2 linked regions of the Planctopirus limnophila DSM 3776 genome follow. Each later gene encodes a partner of the first gene's protein in a complex. Links are inferred from orthologs where the notes say so. Each region holds a gene or a part of one and is shown in the gene's direction. Other genes may lie near its edges. The genes, in order: PLIM_RS18175 and lpdA.

The links.
Region 2: the proteins of PLIM_RS18175 (region 1) and lpdA are in contact, whole or in part, in a crystal structure (PDB 1EBD), measured with the Geobacillus stearothermophilus proteins. The link is inferred for Planctopirus limnophila DSM 3776 from one-to-one orthologs. Residues at the interface, in WP_033016211.1 of Geobacillus stearothermophilus: Ile130, Ala131, Met132, Pro133, Arg136, Arg140, Glu141, Asn155, Arg157; in WP_049624544.1 of Geobacillus stearothermophilus: Pro340, Ser341, Asp344, Tyr345, Arg403, Asp406, Val408, Glu431, Ala432, Gly433, Asp438.

The regions. Positions count from the first base shown.
Region 1 is NC_014148.1:4,558,665-4,568,487, forward strand. The notes cover bases 3,686-6,541. They hold PLIM_RS18175 (2-oxo acid dehydrogenase subunit E2), read left to right. Parts: upstream 3,686-4,402; coding sequence 4,403-5,680; downstream 5,681-6,541. Other genes in these bases: aceE (pyruvate dehydrogenase (acetyl-transferring), homodimeric type), read left to right, coding at 3,686-4,318; PLIM_RS18180 (LysR family transcriptional regulator), read left to right, coding at 6,180-6,541. Outside these bases: PLIM_RS18160 (pyridoxal phosphate-dependent aminotransferase), read left to right, coding at 1-233; PLIM_RS18165 (ABC transporter permease), read left to right, coding at 312-1,211; more of aceE, read left to right, coding at 1,565-3,685; more of PLIM_RS18180, read left to right, coding at 6,542-7,058; PLIM_RS18185 (SRPBCC family protein), read right to left, coding at 7,115-7,558; PLIM_RS18190 (sialate O-acetylesterase), read right to left, coding at 7,669-8,712; PLIM_RS18200 (SRPBCC family protein), read left to right, coding at 9,343-9,756.
Region 2 is NC_014148.1:4,273,482-4,283,398, forward strand. The notes cover bases 3,875-6,824. They hold lpdA (dihydrolipoyl dehydrogenase), read left to right. Parts: upstream 3,875-4,630; coding sequence 4,631-6,019; downstream 6,020-6,824. Other genes in these bases: PLIM_RS17000 (c-type cytochrome), read left to right, coding at 3,875-4,406; PLIM_RS17020 (cupredoxin domain-containing protein), read left to right, coding at 6,283-6,824. Also shown: PLIM_RS16995 (hypothetical protein), read right to left, coding at 125-1,351; more of PLIM_RS17000, read left to right, coding at 1,632-3,874; more of PLIM_RS17020, read left to right, coding at 6,825-7,056; PLIM_RS17025 (glycine cleavage system protein H), read left to right, coding at 7,269-7,724; PLIM_RS17030 (ATP-binding protein), read left to right, coding at 7,989-9,095; PLIM_RS17035 (DUF4142 domain-containing protein), read right to left, coding at 9,245-9,917. UniProt on the Escherichia coli protein: Lipoamide dehydrogenase is a component of the glycine cleavage system as well as of the alpha-ketoacid dehydrogenase complexes.

The DNA.
Region 1 (9,823 bases):
ACTTTGAAATTCATGGCGCTCAGGGAGCCTTCTATCTCTTCTTGAAAGCCCCCTGGGGAACAGGGAGCACGTTTGTCGCAGAAGCCATTCGAAATGAACTGCTGATCATTCCCGGCAACGTCTTCAGCCAGCGGGATACCCACTTCCGCATCTCGTTCGCGACAGAAGATGCCACACTCCAGCGAGGGGTGGAAGTTCTTCAGCGTTTAGCCAAAATGAAACCAGCGGAATAGCCGACTACTTGAACTTCGAATCCTGCGACCGTGAGATTTTTGAGCTACTGGTCATTTTCGTACGATCTGTGAGTCTTCATGTCATTGCCAACCACCAATTCTGGAGCAATACCGGCAAGCGTAGAGGCTCATGAGCATTCATGGTCTGCCGAATGGCTGGCGCAATGGCGTTTGCGCTGGTTTATTCTGCGGACAAGCATTGAGGAGCGTCTGGCCTATCGCGGTGATTTTGCCTTTGCGACACTCATTCGCTTTCTGCCGATTATCACGCAGATCTTTTTGTGGAGCGCGATCTTCGATGCGAAGTCCGCGAGTGATTCCCGGAAGATCAATACCTACACCTATGCCGACATGGTGGCCTATTTTCTGCTGGTGATGCTGGGCCGCGCCTTCAGCAGTATGCCGGGCCTGACGACAGGAATTGCCCGCGATGTGCGGGATGGCACGATCAAGAAATTCCTCACCCAGCCTGTGGATCTGGTCGAGTTTCTGTTCTGGCACCGGGCGGCACATAAGCTGGTCTACTACGCCGTCGCCGCTGGGCCCTTTGCACTGGTCTTCTGGCTGTGCCGGGCCTATTTCCCCGGCTGGCCCGATGCTGCCACCTGGGCGACGCTCGTGGCTTCGCTCGTGTTGGCCTTTCTGCTGGGGTTTCTCATCGAGACGCTATTGGGCCTCTGTTCCTTCTGGTTTCTGGAAGTGAGTTCGCTCGTCTTTGTCTACATGCTCCTCAATTACATTTTGAGTGGGCACATGATTCCCCTCGACTGGCTCCCGGGGACATTCGGCCAGATCGTCCAGTGGTTGCCCTTCAAATACCTGGCCTACTTTCCTGCGGCAGTCGCCTTGCAGCGATATTCCCACGAAGAAATGGCCATGGAACTGCTGGCGGCCTGTGGCTGGTGTCTCTTTTTGTGGGCTCTGGTTCGCCTGGCGTTTTATTTTGGTGCACGCAGATACAGTGCTTATGGGGCTTAAGGCTGCATTTTGCGAGAAATGCGGCCTTGTCAGCCCTGAAATCAGGCTGTTTTTGAGCCAGAAGCCTGTTTGTTGCGTTGACTAAGCTGTCGCTGCTCTGTTCTGGTGAACACCGAATCCTGTTCTCCCGGCTTTGCCAGATTCGCAGAGAATCGTCATAATTTGCCAGACAGTCTGCCTGTTCCTCACTGTGCGGACTGGGGCCTCTCCGTTACGATCAAGAAGATTACAAACCAGATCACATCAGTCATTCGATATGGGCGGCGATCCCTTCTTCGTTCTAAGGGGATCACTGCTGGAAGTTTGTGGCCGGTTGGCATGGCCTGTCACAACGACTCGGGAGTACGACACACATGGCGGGTATGATGACAGATTCGAGCCGTTCCGCAGCTTCTAACGGACATGCTGTTTCCGAGTCTCAAACAGAGTTAGGCGAACTCCCTGCGGTAGGGCTGGATACCGATGAACTGGCCGAGTGGTACGAATCACTCGATGATGTCTTCCATCGTTATGGGCCAGAAGAAGTTCGCGCTCTGCTGCTCGAATTGCAGCAGCGGGCTTCGGCCAAAGGTGTCACGGGTACTGCCAGTCTGACGACTCCTTATATTAATACGATTCCCGTCGATGCTGAGCCGAGCTATCCGGGTGACCGCAAGATCGAACGCAAGATTCGCTCGATTGTCCGCTGGAATGCGATGGCCATGGTCGTACAGGCTGCGCGCAGTGGCACCGGTGTTGGTGGTCACATTTCGACATTTGCCTCTTCGGCGTGCCTGGTAGAAACCGGGTTCAACCATTTCTTTCATGCTCCTTCAAAGTCGCACACTGGCGACTTTGTTTATTTTCAAGGGCATGCTTCGCCGGGCGTTTATTCACGAGCCTTCGTGGAAGGCCGTCTCGACGAAAGCCATCTGAAAAACTTCCGTCGCGAGTTACCGCGTGGCCAGGGTCTTTCATCCTATCCGCATCCGTGGCTGATGCCTGACTTCTGGCAATTCCCCACGGTTTCGATGGGTCTGGGGCCACTTTGCTCGCTCTATCAGGCCCGGTTCCTTCGTTATCTGCAGCATCGCGGCCTGCTCGATACCAGCCAGTCGCGCGTCTGGTGCTTTATTGGCGATGGGGAAGTCGATGAGCCCGAAACTCTGGGTGCTATCACTCTGGGGGCTCGCGAACATCTCGACAACGTCACCTGGGTCATCAACTGCAACCTGCAGCGGCTCGATGGTCCCGTCCGCGGGAATGGCAAGATCATTCAGGAGCTCGAAGGCCTCTTCCGGGGTGCCGGGTGGAATGTTCTCAAGGTCATCTGGGGTGCCGACTGGGATCCGATTCTCGCTAATGATGAATCGGGCCAGCTCAAAAAGCGGATGCTCGAAATCGTCGATGGTCAGTTCCAGAAGTACGTTGTCGAATCAGGCAGCTACATCCGGCAGGATTTCTTCGGTAAGAACCCCGAACTCCTCAAGCTCGTGGAGCATCTGAGCGACGACCAGATTAAAGATCTCCGTCGTGGTGGTCACGATGCCCAGAAGGTCTATACCGCTTACCATGCGGCTGTGAATCACAAGGGTGTCCCCACAGTCATTCTTGCCCATACCATTAAGGGCTACGGCCTGGGTGAATCTGCCGAAGGCAAGAACACCACACACCAGCAGAAGAAACTCGAAGAAGACGATCTGCTCAAGTTCCGCACCCGCTTTGAACTGCCACTTTCGGACGAAGAGGCCAAAGCCGCCAAGTTCTACAAGCCAGATCCTTCGAGCCCCGAAGTCAAATACATGCTCGAACGGCGAAAAGAACTGGGGGGTTTCCTCCCCGTTCGCAAGCCGACGAGCGAGCGGCTCACCATTCCCTCGTTTGACCAGTTCCAGACTGCACTCAAAGGGAGTGTGGGCAAAGAATGGTCCACGACCATGGTTCTCGGCAGGATTATGGGCTGGCTTTGCACCGACAAGAATGTCGGCAAACGCATTGTCCCCATCATCCCCGATGAAGCCCAGACGTTCGGGATGCACACCCTCTTTGCTCAGGTGGGGATCTACAGCAGCAAAGGCCAGCAGTACACACCGGTTGATGCCGGTCAGATGGTCTGGTATCGCGAAGAAACCAACGGCCAGATTCTCATGGAAGGGATCAACGAAGCCGGTGCCATGTCGTCATTCGTGGCTGCGGGAACGGCTTATGCCAACCTCGGCCTGAACATGATCCCCTTCTACGTCTACTACTCGATGTTCGGTTTCCAGCGAGTTGGCGATCTCATCTGGCTGGCCGGCGATTCCCGCGCCAAGGGCTTCCTGTGCGGTGGAACCTCGGGCCGCATTTCGCTCAACGGCGAAGGTCTGCAGCATCAGGATGGACACTCACAGCTCATTGCATCGAGTGTACCGAACCTCCTGGCTTACGATCCGGCCTTTGGCTATGAAGTGGCGGCCATCGTTCAGGATGGGATGCGCCGCATGTATGCCGAAGACGAGAACGTTTTCTATTATCTCTCGGTCTACAACGATGGCACCTTCCCCATGCCCGCGATCCCTGCTGGCGTGACACAGGAAATGATTTGTGCCGGTCTGTATCCCTTAGAGCCGAGCGTCACTGCCAAGAAGCGGACGCACCGGCCGCAGCTGCTGGGGAGCGGGCCGATCATGCAGTACGTTCTCAAAGCCAAGCAGATCCTTTCGGAAAAGTACGGCGTCGAAGCGGATGTCTGGAGTGTGACCAGCTACAACGAACTGAAGCGCAATGCTCAGGCAGTCGCACGCTGGAACGCTCTCCATCCCGACAAGAAACCCAAGCAGAGCCATATTGATCAGGTGACGGCTGGAGTCACGGGGCCCTTCATCTCGGCCAGTGAAAACGTTCAACTCGTGGCTGAGCAGATTCGGCAGTATCTCCCTGGGCGCTACACTGTTCTGGGTTGTGACGGCTTCGGTCGGAGTGAAGCTCGCGAAGTGCTGCGTCGCCATTTCGAAGTCGATGCCGAGTGCATTGTCTTCGCGGCTCTGTCGGCTCTGGCCAAAGACGGGCACTTTGATGCCAAGCGATTGCCCAAGGTGCTGCAGGAACTCGGTATCGATCCTGAAAAGGTCGATCCCGCCACGGCATAAACTCTCCGCCTGATCAACGGTCTTTTGTAACGTAAACTCGAATAGCTTTTTTCCTGACTATTGCGCGAAAGCGGGTTCTCTTCCATGAGTGTTGAATTCAAGCTGCCTCAGTTGGCGGAAGGTATCGACAGTGCAGATATCGCACAGATCCTGGTCTCGGCTGGCGACACGATCGAAGCCGGCAAGATCGTCATGGAACTGGAGACCGATAAGGCTGTCATGGAGCTGGCTTGCCCCCATGCGGGCAAGATCGGCAAGATCCACGTCAAACCTGGCGAAACGATCAAAACCGGTCAGTTACTTCTGAGCATCGAAGCCTCCGGAGCCAGTAACGGAACATCGGCCAAGCCCGCTTCCCCAGCCGCCTCTTCCAGTGCTCCAGCAGCACCGGCGAAGGCCACTCCTGCTGCACCGGTTAAAGCCGCACCAGCCCCTGCTGCCGTGGCTGCACCGACTCGATCAACTGTCGAGATTCCCATTGCTGCCGGCCCGGCCACTCGCCGCCTGGCTCGTGAACTGGGCATGCAGCTCGAACGTCTGCGTGGCACTGGCCCCGGTGGTCGTATCACTCAGGAAGATGTGGCTCGCGCCTACGCTGCCCAGCAAGGTGGCGGCGGTGGTGGTGTCGTCGCTCCGCCTCTCCCCGATTTTTCTCAGTATGGCCCGATCACTGCCCAGGCTCTCACCAAGCTGCAGAAGACCAGTGCCAACAACCTCTCGGCAGCGTGGCAACTCATTCCGCATGTGACTCAGCACGATCTCGCTGACATCACCGAGACTGAATCGGCCCGCAAGCGATTCCAGGAAGCAGTGGCTAAAGGTGGCCCCAAAGTCACTATGACAGCAGTCGCCATGAAGGCCGCCGTCGCTGCTCTCAAGGCCTTCCCGAACTTCAATTCGAGCATCGATATGTCTCGTGGCGAAGTGATCCTCAAGAGCTATTACAACATCGGTATTGCTGTCGATACCCCCAATGGCCTCGTCGTGCCGGTGGTTCGCGATGTCGATAAGAAGTCGATTCTGCAACTGGCGACCGAGCTGACCGAAATCGCCGAGAAGGCCCGCAATCGCAAGCTCGAAATCAAGGATATGCAGGGCGGTACTTTTACTATCACTAACCTGGGTGGCATTGGCGGAACGGCCTTCACACCGATTGTGAACTACCCCGAAGTGGCCATTCTCGGCATGTCACGCAGCTTCCATCAGTTGCAACTGGTCGATGGGCAGGTCAAAGAACGCTTGATGCTGCCACTCTCGCTCTCCTACGATCACCGCGTGGTCAACGGGGCTGATGCGGCCCGCTTTGTCGTGAAACTGACCAGCCTCCTCAGCGATGCCTTCAAACTACTGGTCGAGTGCTAATCCACTCGATTGGTTCCCCTTTATACCGACGATTCTGCAGCAGGCGAGGCTAAACCCCTCGCCTGCTTTCTTTAGAACTTTCTGCACGCGATCTCCGGGATTCGGGAACTGAATAGCGATTCAAGTGTGATGCCTATCTCCTCTGAAACCCTCACCCGCGTCTGCGTGGGAGAGGCCAGGGTGAAGGTCTTTTCCCTGTTTCTGCTACTCAACAGAACTTTGTCTCTGAATTCCCTTCGCGCCTTCGCGAGAGACCTCCAAACAAAAGATATCCTCGCGCGAAGCCGCGAAGTTCTCCAAGAAATCCCCGACAGACTTCTTCCAGTCACCTCCACTTCGTACCGTGCGTGCGGCCTGTCTTCAGTGAATACCGAGCAAGGCTGCCTTTAAAAACTCTTCCAAGCGCCACGGATTTCTGGAGAGTGTATACTCTTGGCAACACGCCTCTCCCTTTGACAGTCAATTACCCGTCAATCCAGAAGTGAGGAAGGTCAGCCGGATGGAACTTCACCAGTTGCGGTACTTTCTCAAGGCGGCTGAACTCAAAAGCTTTACACTGGCTGCCGCTGAATGTTTCATTTCTCAGCCATCACTCAGCCAGCAGATCATTAAGCTCGAACAGGAACTGGGGCAGCCACTCTTCGAGCGTTCGGGGCGTGGTGTTGAACTCACCGAATCCGGAAAGCTGCTGCAAAGCCGGGCCGGGCAGATTGTTTCGCTCGTCGATCAGGCTCGGCGGGAGATCACCGATGATGGCGAGACAGGCCAGCTCACCATCGGCGCAATCCCCACCATTGCGCCTTATCTGTTGCCACAGATTGTCAGCCGGTTTCGTGAGGTGGTGCCAAGGGTGACCCTCAAGATCCATGAAGATGTCACCGAGCAATGCCTCAAAAAGGTTCAGGCGGGTGAATGGGATCTGGCAATTGCGGCTCTCCCGGTACGGATTGAGCATCTGGAAGTTGAGCCGTTATTTGATGAAGAGCTATGGCTGGCGGTCCCTCCGGGGCATCGATTATCACACTTGACAGAAGTTCCTGTTGAAGAGATTGACCGCGAGACATTACTGCTGTTAGGTGAAGCTCATTGCCTGACGGAGCACGTCGCGCAGTATTGCCGCCGGAAAGACATGGCACCTCTGGAAACAGGCCGCCTGGCGCAACTGACGACGATTATGGAGCTTGTCAGCCGGGGGCAGGGTGTGAGTTTTATTCCGAACATGTGCAAGGCGTTCGATCGTGAAGGCCGCTGTGCCTATCGCCCACTTCAGGGAGACCGCCCGCAACGCACCATTGCCCTCGTCTGGAACAGCTACCGCTTCCAGACGCTACTATTAAAACGTGCTCTCGATGTGATTCGCAGGGAGTTGCTGAAGTAATCACAACCTGCGATGAAAACGCCTCCAGGTTGGCTATACAAATTGATTTCGTAAATCTAGCCGGGGATATCTGGTTCGACGAGGCGGGCGAGTTGGAGCAGCGATTCCTGCCAGCCCAGATAGCACTTTTCGGCTGGGATCAGATCCGGGATCCCAGCCTGCACGATCTGCAATTCTGTGCCCACACTGACTTTTGTGAACGTCACCGTCACCTGCATCTCACCGGCCAGATTCGGATCATCGAAGCGGTCTATGTGTTGCAAGCGTTCACCAGGGACAAGTTCTGTAAACTTGACCGTGAAAAAGTGTGTGTGGCCGGTGGCGAAGTGTGTGAATGACATGCGATAGCCACCTCCGACACGAACATCCATTTCATGCACTTTGGCAGTGAATCCAAATGGTGGCAGCCATTTCGACAGGCCATCAGCGTCGATGAAAGCCTTGTAAACCCGCTCTGGATCGGCTCGCAGGACACGATGCAGGCGGACGGTGTTGGGCATGATCAGATCCTCTCGATCAAAAGTTCACCCTGGGGCTGACTGAACGATACAAATTGCTCCAAGGATTTCACGATCTGTTTTCAAGACTGTCCACTTTTTAAGGTCGATGACTACTTCTGCTCTTTCAGCAGCTTGACCATCGCTTCGCCCATCGCCAGTCCGACGTTCATATAAGTTTTGGCGTTGTTGCCGTAGTGGGCATTCGAGCTGCTTCCCATGCTCAAGGGGTGCGTATAAACCGTGGCGACCGTCCCTTGAAGTTCCGGGTGTTTCTGCGGGTCGCTGATGGCCAGCTTGGCTTCCAGCAGATATTTTTCATTTCCCGTGGGATTGTCACGATCGGTCTGGCCCAAGGTGGCACAAACAAACTTCGCCTGAGGTGCGTTAAACTCTTTGCGAAGTGTGGCGATCAGGTTGACCAGGTTCTGTTCATAGCGGCTGGCATGGCCGGCGTTGTACCGGTCTTTATCACCTTGCCACCAGAAGAAGCCCGCGATCTCATACTCGTTCGCCCCGGGATAATACTTTCCCAGATCATTAAGAACTTCTTTAGCGCGAGCAATATCGCCATCGAGTTGCAGGCCTGCCTTCCAGTTAATGGCCTTGGGCTCGGTCCCTTTTTCCCAGCGATCGGGGCTTTGACCATAACCTGCGTAGATGTAGGTCTTGCCATCTTTCGGATCAACAAATTCATAAGAACTTGAACCCGGAGGCAATAGATCCCAACCGAGGCTTCGATTGCCAATGGCACTCTTCAAGAGCAGCACAGGTTCATCGAGAGCATTCCCCAACTGATGCCCGATCCCCTGCTCGACACCGATTTTGTTGCCGACGGTCAGCCACGCATTGATGCGAAACTGCGTTTTGCCAGGCCCGCCACTCCCCATCACCGCGACATTCCGCACATCGGCGTGGGTGTTCCATTTCCCCGCATCGTCGATGAGAAAGGGGTAAAGCCCTTCCTGTTTGACAGCGTGCTCAAGTGTTCCATCGGTATCACCTGCGACCTTCCCCATTTCGAGCATGTTCGACTGACCCATGAGAATGAAGACCTTCACGGGCTTAGTCATCTCGGCGGGTCGAGGGTCGGGATCCGGCAGCAGATCGTTCACTCCTTTGGCACGCTTTGCCGTTTCCTGGGAGTACGCCGTCATGGAATGACTGATCAAGAGCAAGATGGTGAATAACAAGGCAGGTCTGGCGAATCGATGGCCCATCATCAGAAGTCTCTCGCTGAGGTTTTTGACGTGAATTTCAACTGTCATCAGAAAGTCAGCGGAGTCCAGAAGCAAGAGGGGAATCCCTCGCTTTTACAAATCGTCCATGGCGGATGCAGACAACATGATGGATGTGCCCCGACGGTTCGAGAAATCGCTTGGAGCAGCGTTTTTGCTCGAGGACGCGACCTCGGGAAAACTTATGAGCAAGTCACTCGTGCTTTGGAAAAATGAGACTACGAACAACCTCTGGCTGACATCTGACATGGATTCTTCAGGATCGTTTATAATCGTGACATCGAAATGCTACGACACCTCAAGAGGTTGTTTTGTATGGATTCAGGATGAGTCTTTCATCGGGAAAGCTCCTACGGATTCCAATAATCAACTGCAATCCCTAGTATGAAGTGTATAGGGTTGAGCGTATACGCGAACCCCCCAGATCGTGCCGTGAATTGCTGGGCGTTCGAAGACTCAACCCCAGCCACCCGACCAAAGACTTAACCCTTGCCACCCGGTCGTCAATCGTTAGTACTCCACCGGGTATCAGCCAACTGAAAGTTCCTCATGAGAATCACCGTGGCCACAACCATTGCTGCCCCCATGGATGCGGTCTGGAAAGCCTACAGTAATCCGGACGATATCGTGCAGTGGAATGCCGCCTCGGAGGACTGGCATACGACGAAATCGACTGTCGATTTTCGTCCCGGCGGAAAGTTTTCCTCGCGGATGGAGGCCAAAGACGGAAGCTTCGGCTTTGATTTTGAGGGGACCTACACCACGATCATCACCAACGAGCGCATCGAATATGCCTTTGGTGATCGGCAAGCTGTGGTCGAATTCCAGGAAGTCCCCGCAGGCGTGCAGGTCCAGGTCTCCTTTGATAGCGAAGAGACTCACAGTATTGAACAGCAGCGAGATGGCTGGCAGGCGATCTTGAATCGCTTTAAGTTTCATGTCGAGAATCATGGCGCTAGCTGATTTGTTCTGTATCAGTAGAAGATGGTGCAATCCGTAGGAACTGCTTGCACCCTACATGACTTGCAGA
Region 2 (9,917 bases), 280 kb from region 1 along the record:
AAATCAATAACTTTGATCTGGAGTGCAAGCGTGGGGAGCGAAGATTATTGCCATTCCTGATCGACAATTCGACAGCGTATGGCCATTGCAGCAGGAACATTCGATGATCGGCATATACTCAATTTCAAGGGGCTGCACCATTTCGTCGGGAAGAGGTCATTTCATCGAGATCGGGAAGATCTTCCTTGATCTCTTGTGACGAAATCTGTTCGAGCTGCTCAAAGACCGAAGGAAGATTCACTGGCGGGATCGACTCCAGGGCTTCTCTTGATGATTCATGGCGAGTCATCAGCACTTCGCGCTGGTACTTCATATCGCTGTAACTGATAGAACCGAGCATTGCCAGAACCGCCAGCAGCACCAGACCAATCACAGCCGCCAGATAGAAGAACGATGTCATATCCGTCGGTGGCACCGATGTCGCACGCACCAGATCCAGCCGTTTGCCAATTAAAAGCGGTGTCACTCTCAAACCACCAGCGGCATCGTACCCTTCCCGCTTGAAAAAATAGCCCGCTACTCGCACAGGAGTCATCTGTTGATCTCCCAGTTTCAAATCGGGATCGATCTGAGCCGTCACAACTCGCCAGGGAAAACTGCTGGAGTCGGCTGTAAAAATCCAGGCTTCGTAGTATTCGACCACCCCATAGGAATTCTGCGAGGCCTGGATCTTGGAAAGTCGCCGTAAATCACCACGAATCTCGACCAGTTCACCGCGATGCACTTTGGGATCAGCCATGAGATTATCCCAAGTCAGATCATGACGGGCAGCTTTCGTCAGATATTCCGCCGGGAGCAACCTCGCATGGGAAAGCAGACGATAAAATGCATCCGCTTCGGAAATTCTCACACCCAGTGTGTTATCCACCACGTCGCGCAGAATGATCGGATCAATCGCCGTTTCGGCAAAAACATCCACGGACGCCGGCGGACTTTGTTGATTGCCAGCGCCTGCGAGCATGTTCGGCGTGGTGGCACCATCAGCTGGCCCAGCACCACCAGACGTTGCCGTAGTACCAGACCTTACAGTATCTGTTGGAGAACCTAACGAGACATCGGGCAGCCCTTCCTCAGTGATCGAACTTCTAGGAGTCGAAGGTGCAGCGGTGGTGGCTTCCGGAAGAATCTTGACGACTTCGGGCGGTAACTGCTCGTTGCTTTCGAGCACCACACGCCGGTCTTCCGCGGTGGATTTGAGTGTCGCCGCAGGATCGGCAGACTTGCGCGTGGCGGACCACATGATCTGGGAGACCACCAGGATCACCACGAGTACGCCAACCCAGCGGAAGAGTCTCGCCTGAAATCCTCGCTGCAGCCAGGTGACATCCTGAAATGAGCGTCCGAATCGCATGATTACTTTCCTGTTCAGAAACCCACCGCCCGCGTCTTGTCGCTGCTCCTCGCGACCGAGTGAACAACAAACATCTTTTCTACCAGATTTACCCTAATTCCGTAGCTCTCCAGTTCGTCGAATCGAGATTTGTCAGCCAATTCCAGCGCCCACCATCGGCACGCGCACGACGACTTTTGTACTCGCTCCCGGTTCCACATCAGGCTATAACATGTAAACCACTGTGAATATGTTGATGTGGCTTCTCACATTCATCTTTAGAAGATTCGAGATCGATAGCATGACAGAAAAAGTGTTAGCCAACCCTCTTGGCACTCCCGCGGACGGTTCTTCATGGAAGACAAAAACTCTTCAATTCTGGGGGATTCTCTGCCAGTCTCTGCGATCTTCCCGCGAACCAGGTCAAAGCCCACCGGCGACCGATCTTCCCGCAGAATTGTGGGGCACAGGCTTACCATTCTCGATGAGACAAAATGCCCTCTGGCTGGCCGCCACCTGCCTCACTCTCTTGGCAGCTTCCACGAATTCCACTGCTTTCGCCATCGATGGAGCCACTCCTGTCGCCTCGCTCAAGGTGAAGCCCGGCTTCAAAGTCGAACTGCTCTATTCGGTTCCCAAAGAGCAATTGGGCTCGTGGGTCAGCATGTGTACTGATCCCAAAGGGCGGTTGATCGTCTGCGATCAGTACGGCGGGTTGTACCGTGTGACCGTCCCGCCGGTAGGAAGCTCGGAAGGTTCCAAAAGCAACGAAACATCCGCTACCGATAAGGTGCAAATCGAAAAGATCGATATTCCGCTGGGCGAAGCACAGGGGCTGCTCTGGGCGTTTGACAGCCTGTATGTCGTCGTGAACTCAGGGGGCAAATACGAAAGTGGCTTCTACCGGGTGACCGACGCCAATCACGACGACAAGCTCGATACAGTTGAGAAGATTCGCACCTTCCCCAAAGCTGGTGAGCATGGCCCGCATGCCGTGCTGCTCGCGCCGGATGGCAAATCGTTGACGGTTTTGATTGGCAATCAGGTGCCGGTTTTGCCTGAGCTGGCCAGTTCAAAAGTTCCTCGTCTGTGGGGTGAAGATCATCTGTTGCCCCGCATGCCGGATGGTCGCGGCTTCATGAAAGGTGTGATGGGCCCCGGCGGGAGCATCTATGAAGTTAGTCCCGATGGAAAGACCTGGACATTGCAATCGACCGGTTATCGCAACCAGTACGATGCCGCTTACAACCAGGATGGGGAACTCTTCACTTATGATGCCGATATGGAATGGGACTGGAACACCCCATGGTATCGCCCCACACGAGTTTGCCATGCCGTCAGTGGTGCCGAATTCGGATGGCGCAATGGTGCGGGAAAATGGCCAGCTTACTATCCCGATAGCCTTGGCTCTGTCGTCAATATCGGCCCTGGTTCACCCACGGGTGTTTGCAGTGGCCAGGGAGCCAAGTTCCCGGCTGACTACCAGAAAGCACTCTTCATTTGCGACTGGAGCTATGGAAAGCTCTATGCAGTGCATCTCTCAACGAAGGGTGCCAGTTATGCAGGTAAGCTCGATGAACTGGTGGCTGGCTCACCACTCCCGCTGACCGATGTCCTCATCAATCCACATGACGGAGCCATGTACTTCACCATTGGCGGCCGCAAGACACAATCGGGGTTGTACCGCGTCACATATGTCGGCAAAGATTCAACGGCTCCCGTCACTGCCACCGTCCAGGATGATGCCCTGGCCCAGCGGCAACTTCGAAAAAGCCTCGAAGCGCTGCATGGCAAAGTCGATGCAGAGACTGTGAAAACCGCCTGGCCTCATCTGGCCAGTGAAGACCGGGCCATCCGCTGGGCTGCACGAGTTGCGATTGAACATCAGCCACTGGAAAGCTGGCAGGAGCTGGCGCTCGCCGAGAATTCACCATCTTCTGCAATCCCAGCTCTTTTAGCTCTCACAAGGGCGGGCGGGATTGATCCATTCCATCGCAAAGAAAGCGATGCCCCCGTCAACAAGCCATTGGGCGAGCAGATCGCCGCCGCACTCGATCGAATCTCCTGGGATCGACTTTCGAACGAGCAGAAAGTTGATCTCTGCCGGGTGTATGAGATTCTTTTTAACAGGTATGGTTACCCCAGCGAGAATGTTCGAGAACAGGTCTTGAAGCGGCTTGAGCCAGCATTTCCCTCGGGCTTTAAGCCTCTTGATGCCGAGTTGGCGAACCTGCTCGTCTATCTGCAGTCGCCACAGGCCGCCAACAAGATTGTGGCCGCTCTGGGGACAGCCCGCACTCAGGAAGAACAGATCGAGTATGCCCGCGCTCTGCGTGTGCTGAAAGAGGGTTGGACGACACCATTGCGAGAGAGCTACTTCAAGTGGTTTGGCAAAGCGGCCGGGTATCGGGGTGGTGCCAGTTTCTCGAAGTTTGTCGAGAACATTCGGAAGGATGCCGAAGCCACATTGACCGATGCTGAGCGAACTCAATTGAAGCCGATTCTCGATGCCACACCGACAGAAGCTCCACCGGCTGTAGTTCCACCGCGGGCCTTCGTGAAGGAGTGGTCAGTGGCAGAGCTGGCACCACTTGTCAGCGAAAAACTCACCGCACGCAGTTTTGACAAAGGTCGCGAGCTGTTTGCTGGCACCAGCTGCTTCGCCTGCCATCGTTTCGAGGGTGAGGGTGGTGCTTATGGCCCGGATCTGACAATGGCAGGAGGCCGGTTCAGTGCCAAAGATCTGCTGGAGTCCATCATCGAACCGAGCAAGGCCATCAGCGATCAGTATGAAGCGGTCACAATTGTCCTCAACGACGGACGCTCCATCAGTGGTCGCATTGCGAATCACAATGGAGAGTCGTTCCAGGTGATGACCAATATGCTGGAGCCGAACAACCAGACGGGTGTCAAACGGGCAGATATTGAAGAGATTGTCCCGTCGAAAATCTCGATGATGCCGGCGGGTCTGATCAACACCTGTAATGTCGAAGAAGCTGCCGATCTGATTGCCTATATCCTCTCCAAGGGACAACGCGATCACGCGATGTTTGCTGGCAAACCCAGTGGAAACTGACGATTCTTCCCTTTTGCAGGCTCTGGAAGTAGCGATTCGCCTCCAGAGCCTGTTTTCTTTTACCAGCCTGCAAACTCCAGAACTTGCCCTGAAAACGAGAAAAAAGGGCTTCTGGCCACTTGATCAACGCTGCCGGTTTGCAATTCGTCCGTTGCCCCCCCACAATCGAGAGAGAGCTGGATAACCAAGTCATAAAAATGTCGATATCGGGAAAGACGGCGTCAATGAAAGAGCATGATCTGGTCGTAATTGGTGGTGGCCCCGGAGGTTATGTCGCTGCCATTCGTGCAGCACAGTTGGGCCTCAATGTGGCCTGCATTGAGAAAGAATCAGCTTTAGGGGGCACCTGTCTGCGCGTGGGCTGTATCCCCAGCAAAGCCATGCTCGAATCGAGCGAACTCTTCCAGATGGCCAAGAATCATCTGGCTGAGCATGGTGTTTCCATCAATGCCGACTCCGTAAAGCTCGACCTGCCTGCCATGCTCAAGCGCAAGGATGGCATTGTCTCCCAGTTGACCAAAGGAATTGACGGCCTCTTCCGCAAGAACAAAATCACCCGCTACCTGGGCCACGGCAAGATTGTCGCCCCAGGTAAAGTCCTGGTCGAAGGGGCTCAACCCGAAGAGATCGTCTGCAAGAACATCGTCATTGCCACAGGCAGCAAATCCGCCCCGCTCAAAGGTGTGGAAGTCGATAACGAACGAATTGGCACAAGCACCGAGGCTCTCGCCTTCCCGGAAGTTCCTGGAACTATGGTGGTCATTGGTGCGGGGGTGATTGGCCTCGAGCTGGGTTGCGTCTGGAGCCGGCTGGGTGCCAAAGTGATTGTGCTGGAATACCTCGACCGGATTCTTCCCGGCATGGACAGCGAAATTGCCACCGAAGCTCAGAAGATCTTCACCAAGCAAGGGATTGAGTTCCGCCTGGGGATGAAAGTGACCGGCGCCAAGGTTTCGGGCAAAAAGTGCGTGGTGACTTGTGAAGGTGCCGAGCCGATCACCGCCGATCGTGTGCTCCTCGCTGTGGGCCGCATCCCGAACACCGAGAACCTGAATCTCGATGGAGTGCATGTGGCTTACGACAACCGTGGCCGCATTCAGGTCGATCAGCACTTCCAGACGACAATCCCGGGCATTTACGCGATTGGCGACGTGATTGGTGGTGCCATGCTGGCTCACAAAGCCGAAGAGGAAGGGATGGCCGTTGCCGAAGGGATTGTCTGGGGTCATTGCCACGTCAATTACGATGCCATTCCCGCCATTGTCTATACCCATCCTGAGATTGCCAGCGTGGGCAAGACAGAAGACCAGCTCAAAGAAGCCGGTGTGCCCTACAAGAAGGGAAGCTTCCCTTACATGGCGAATGGACGTGCCAAAGCGATTGCCGCAAATGAGGGCCGCGCCAAGGTTCTGGCACATGCCGAAACCGACCGCGTGCTGGGTGTCCACATCATTGGGGCACATGCTGGCGATCTGATTGCTGAAGCGGCTCTGGCGATCGAATTCGGGGCTTCGAGCGAAGACATCGCCCGGACTTCACATGCTCACCCGACACTGGCCGAAATCGTCAAAGAAGCGGCGCTGGCCGTGGATGGACGAGCCATTCACTTTTAATTGCTAGAACCAGCTTTTGAACATCGAGAGTGACCCGGCAACCCCCATGATTGCCGGGTCACTCTCATTTTCGACGTGAAAAAACTCAATTTGTGGTTCAGACAAGATCATTCTGATAAAATTTGATCTGTTCAGCCTCTCGAAGCTGCAGAACCGCTTGCCCAAGCCATGTGGCTGGTTTACTCTAAGATTCTCACCGATGAGAAGATCGTTCTCACCCACAACCTGCCCTGCGTACCAGATTTTTTTCCGAGGATTGCGCCATGAAGACCTTATTCAGATCATTCGCCTGTTTTGCAATCAGTGCCACAGCCTGCCTCGCCGTGACCACGGGGGCTGCTGCAGCCGACTGGGGAACTTTGAGTGGTCAGATTGTGCTGGATGGTGCTGTTCCTGATGCAAAAGTGCTGGTTCGCAAAGGCGACTCCACAGTTCGCGATGCTGCCGTCTGCGCCAAGGAAGATTTGCTTGATCAGAGTCTGGTGGTGGATCCTGCCAGCAAAGGGATTGCGAATGTGGTGATCTATCTCACCAAGGCTCCCAAGTCGATCCATCCCGACCTCAAGGCAGGCAAGACCGCCACTGTCGAATTTGATAATCAGACTTGTCTGTTTGTTCCCCGCGTGATTGCCGTGCAGACGGGCCAGCCGATTAAGGTGCTGAACACCGACGCCGTCGCCCATAACGTGCACACCTATTCAACAAAGAATACTGCTGTGAATTTTCTCGTTCAGCCAGGGAACAAGACCGGCGTACCACTCAAGGGAACTGAACAGGAACGAGTCCCATTCAAAGTGACTTGTGACATCCATCCCTGGATGCTCGGCCACTGGATGGTCTGCGATCACCCTTACTTCGCTGTGACCGGGGCTGATGGCAAGTTCACCATTGAAAACCTCCCAGCCGGTGAAGAAATTGAAGTCCGGATGTGGCAGGAACGATCTGGCTATGTGCAAAAGCCTGCAAAAATGACTCTCAAGGCAGGTGCTAACGATCTCGGTGCGATCAAGGTTCCTGTGGCCAGCTTCAACAAGTAGGCTGAAACAGGATTTCGCAATTCATCACTGCGCCTTGAAGGTTCGTGCCTTCAAGGCGTTTTGCTGCGCGAGGATGGTTGTGGGTTGGTGGTTGGAAAGACTTGGGAATCACTGTCCAGCAGGAAATTCCAACCGACAACCAACAACTCCCCACCCACACGGTTCTCCGGCCTTGATTCCACAGCAGCGCACACGACTCGCAAAGGCTCGCCATGTCGGACGAATTGACATTCATGATGGGGCAGTTTCCGGCCCGGATACCGACCGACCGCAACTATGTGGCCACACATTTCTGGCTGCAGGCAATCGAGCCTAGGGTTTATCGTGTCGGGTTTACAGCTTATGCCGTCCGACTCCTGCAGGATGTCTATTTTCTCGACTGGTCCATCAGTGATGGGGCGATGGTTGGTAGAAAAGCCGAGATCGGCGAGATCGAGAGTTCCAAAGCTCTGAGTACCATGTACTCGGCAGAAGCGGGCGAGATTCTGCGAATCAACCCCGTCGTGGCAGCTGATCCCAGTGCCATTAACGCCGATTCTTATGGCGAAGGCTGGCTCTATGAACTGCGAACCACAGCCAGCTTATTGAGTGCTGCCGAATATATGGATGTCCTCGCTGCGAGTTGGGAAAAAACGCAGGCCATCATCAAGGGGCAGATGAATCAGTGATCACCAATTCGTCTGGTGAGTTGTGGGTGGAAACGAATCAGTGTCGGAAAAGGATACAGCGTCGAATTGCCATTGGTGGAGTGGTTCGACATGATCAATGAGTCGAGAATTTCCAAAGATGGCGAGTACTCTCAACGCTTCAATTTCGAAGGTTTAGAGCGACTATTTCCATAAAACATCGCAGATCTCAACCGTGATGCAGCTTAACGATCAGGCTGTGCACACGATCTTGATGGCCAGACAGTCGCATGTCGGAGAAGTGATATGGCTTCAGGAAAACTGACAGTCGTGATCTCACAGGCACCGGGCAAAAACCCGGTCAAAAGAGCCCTGGAAGAAGACATCGCTGTCCAGCTTATGCTGGGTGGTCAGGTCGATGTCTCGGTCATTCCTCACCTGTACGATCTCCCTGCCGATCATACGGGATTGATGTTTTTGCGGTCGCTCCCGGGCCACTTTGTGATTCTTTCGTGGCTCTATCCACGAGCGGCCCACTGGGTTCTGGATCGTCAGAAAATTGAGGGACGACTGGGGAATACCCGTCTTGTTGATGAAGACGACGACGAATCGGAAGCCGATGACGACTCGGCAAAGATTCTGGCAGAAATGAACGGAGCCCATTCCGAAACTGCCGCCGAAACTCATGGAAAGTCGTCTCGCACCATCTGGTCCATCGACTTGAGAGTCCGGTCAGATGCTGCGGCCTACGTCGAAGAAATCCAGCGGATTGCCGCCGAGATGGCCGTCCCTGTGGTTTCATTGGGATTATCGTTTCCCTCAAAAGCAACGCCTCTAAAGGCTTCTGTGGATTTGCCTGTCATCAATCCGCCAGTTCATTCCATGGCCAACGGCAGTTCCGAGGCGAATGGTTCCGTCTCATTACCAATACCCGTTCATGTAGGAACCGAAGAGCTGACAAAGCGGCGCTGGTATCCCGTGATTGATTACAGCCGCTGTACCAACTGCATGGAGTGCATCGACTTTTGCCTCTTTGGTGTCTATGGCGTGGATGCGCTCGACCGGATTCTCGTTGAGCAGCAGGATAGCTGCAAAAAAGGTTGTCCGGCTTGCAGCAGAGTTTGCCCCGCCAATGCGATTATCTTTCCTGAACACAAGACAGCGGCGATCGCCGGTGCCGATGGTGACGGCCCTGCAGCTTTCAAGGTCGATCTGTCGAAGCTCTTTGGCGGAGGGAACGATTCCGCCGAATCGGCCCTCGAAATGGCTGTCAAAGAACGCGATCAGGAACTTGTGGCCGATGGTCGAGAAGCGGTCGGTATGAAGGTGGGCATCCCCAAGCGACAGGAAGGAAAAGCCCAGTCTCCTCGCGACAATCTCGACGACCTGCTCGACAGCCTCGACAACTTTTAATTCGGCGCGGGTCCATGTGGCAGCGCAGAAAAGTCACTGAGACTCGATAATCAACGAACAATAACTCCCGGCGATTTTGCAATCACCGGGAGCCTTGATGCCCATCATAATGTCTGAACAGTACAGGAGCCTTTAAGCCCCTGTGGCAGCTACTTCTGATTCACTTCCTGCATCAGATTCTTGGCAATCTGCAGATGCTTTTGTGTGGTCGCTTTGGCTTCCACAACGAACTGCTGCAGCTCTCCGGTCGTATGCTTTTCGAGCACTGTTAGCTGTGCCAGCATCCCCATGTGCATCCCCGCCTGGATACCCAGAAAAGCCTCATCGATCTGCTTGTTTTCCTTAGCTTCCATCAGCTCGGCGATCGCCAGGTTCAGGCATTCCTGAGTGGCCTCCTGATGAATCTGCAGAAACTGGTCGCCTTCACTGGTTTTCCCAGCATACTGCGGCTGAAGCACAACTCGATTTCGATAACCAACTACCTGCCGTCCGGTAGCAGGCCCATTGGGTGTCAAATCAACATTGACTCCCGTTGTCCGCTCAATCTGACGTTCGGTTCTTTCGTTCTGGCGTTCCACACGCCGCTGGGCCGGTGTCGCAGGAACGGGAGTCGTGACAACTTCCGTCGCCACAAATGTGGCGGGCCGGGGTTGTTCCGACTGTGTGGTCTGGGTCATTTTCATGGCCTGAAGCTTCTGGACGGCTTTTTGATGGTCGGCCACAAGCTGTTCGGCAAACTTCTTCACCTTCTCGTTTTGAAGTTCGTTTTCAATGAACTTGCTCAACTCGACTTCTTCCTGATTTTTGAGAATCAGGCAATTG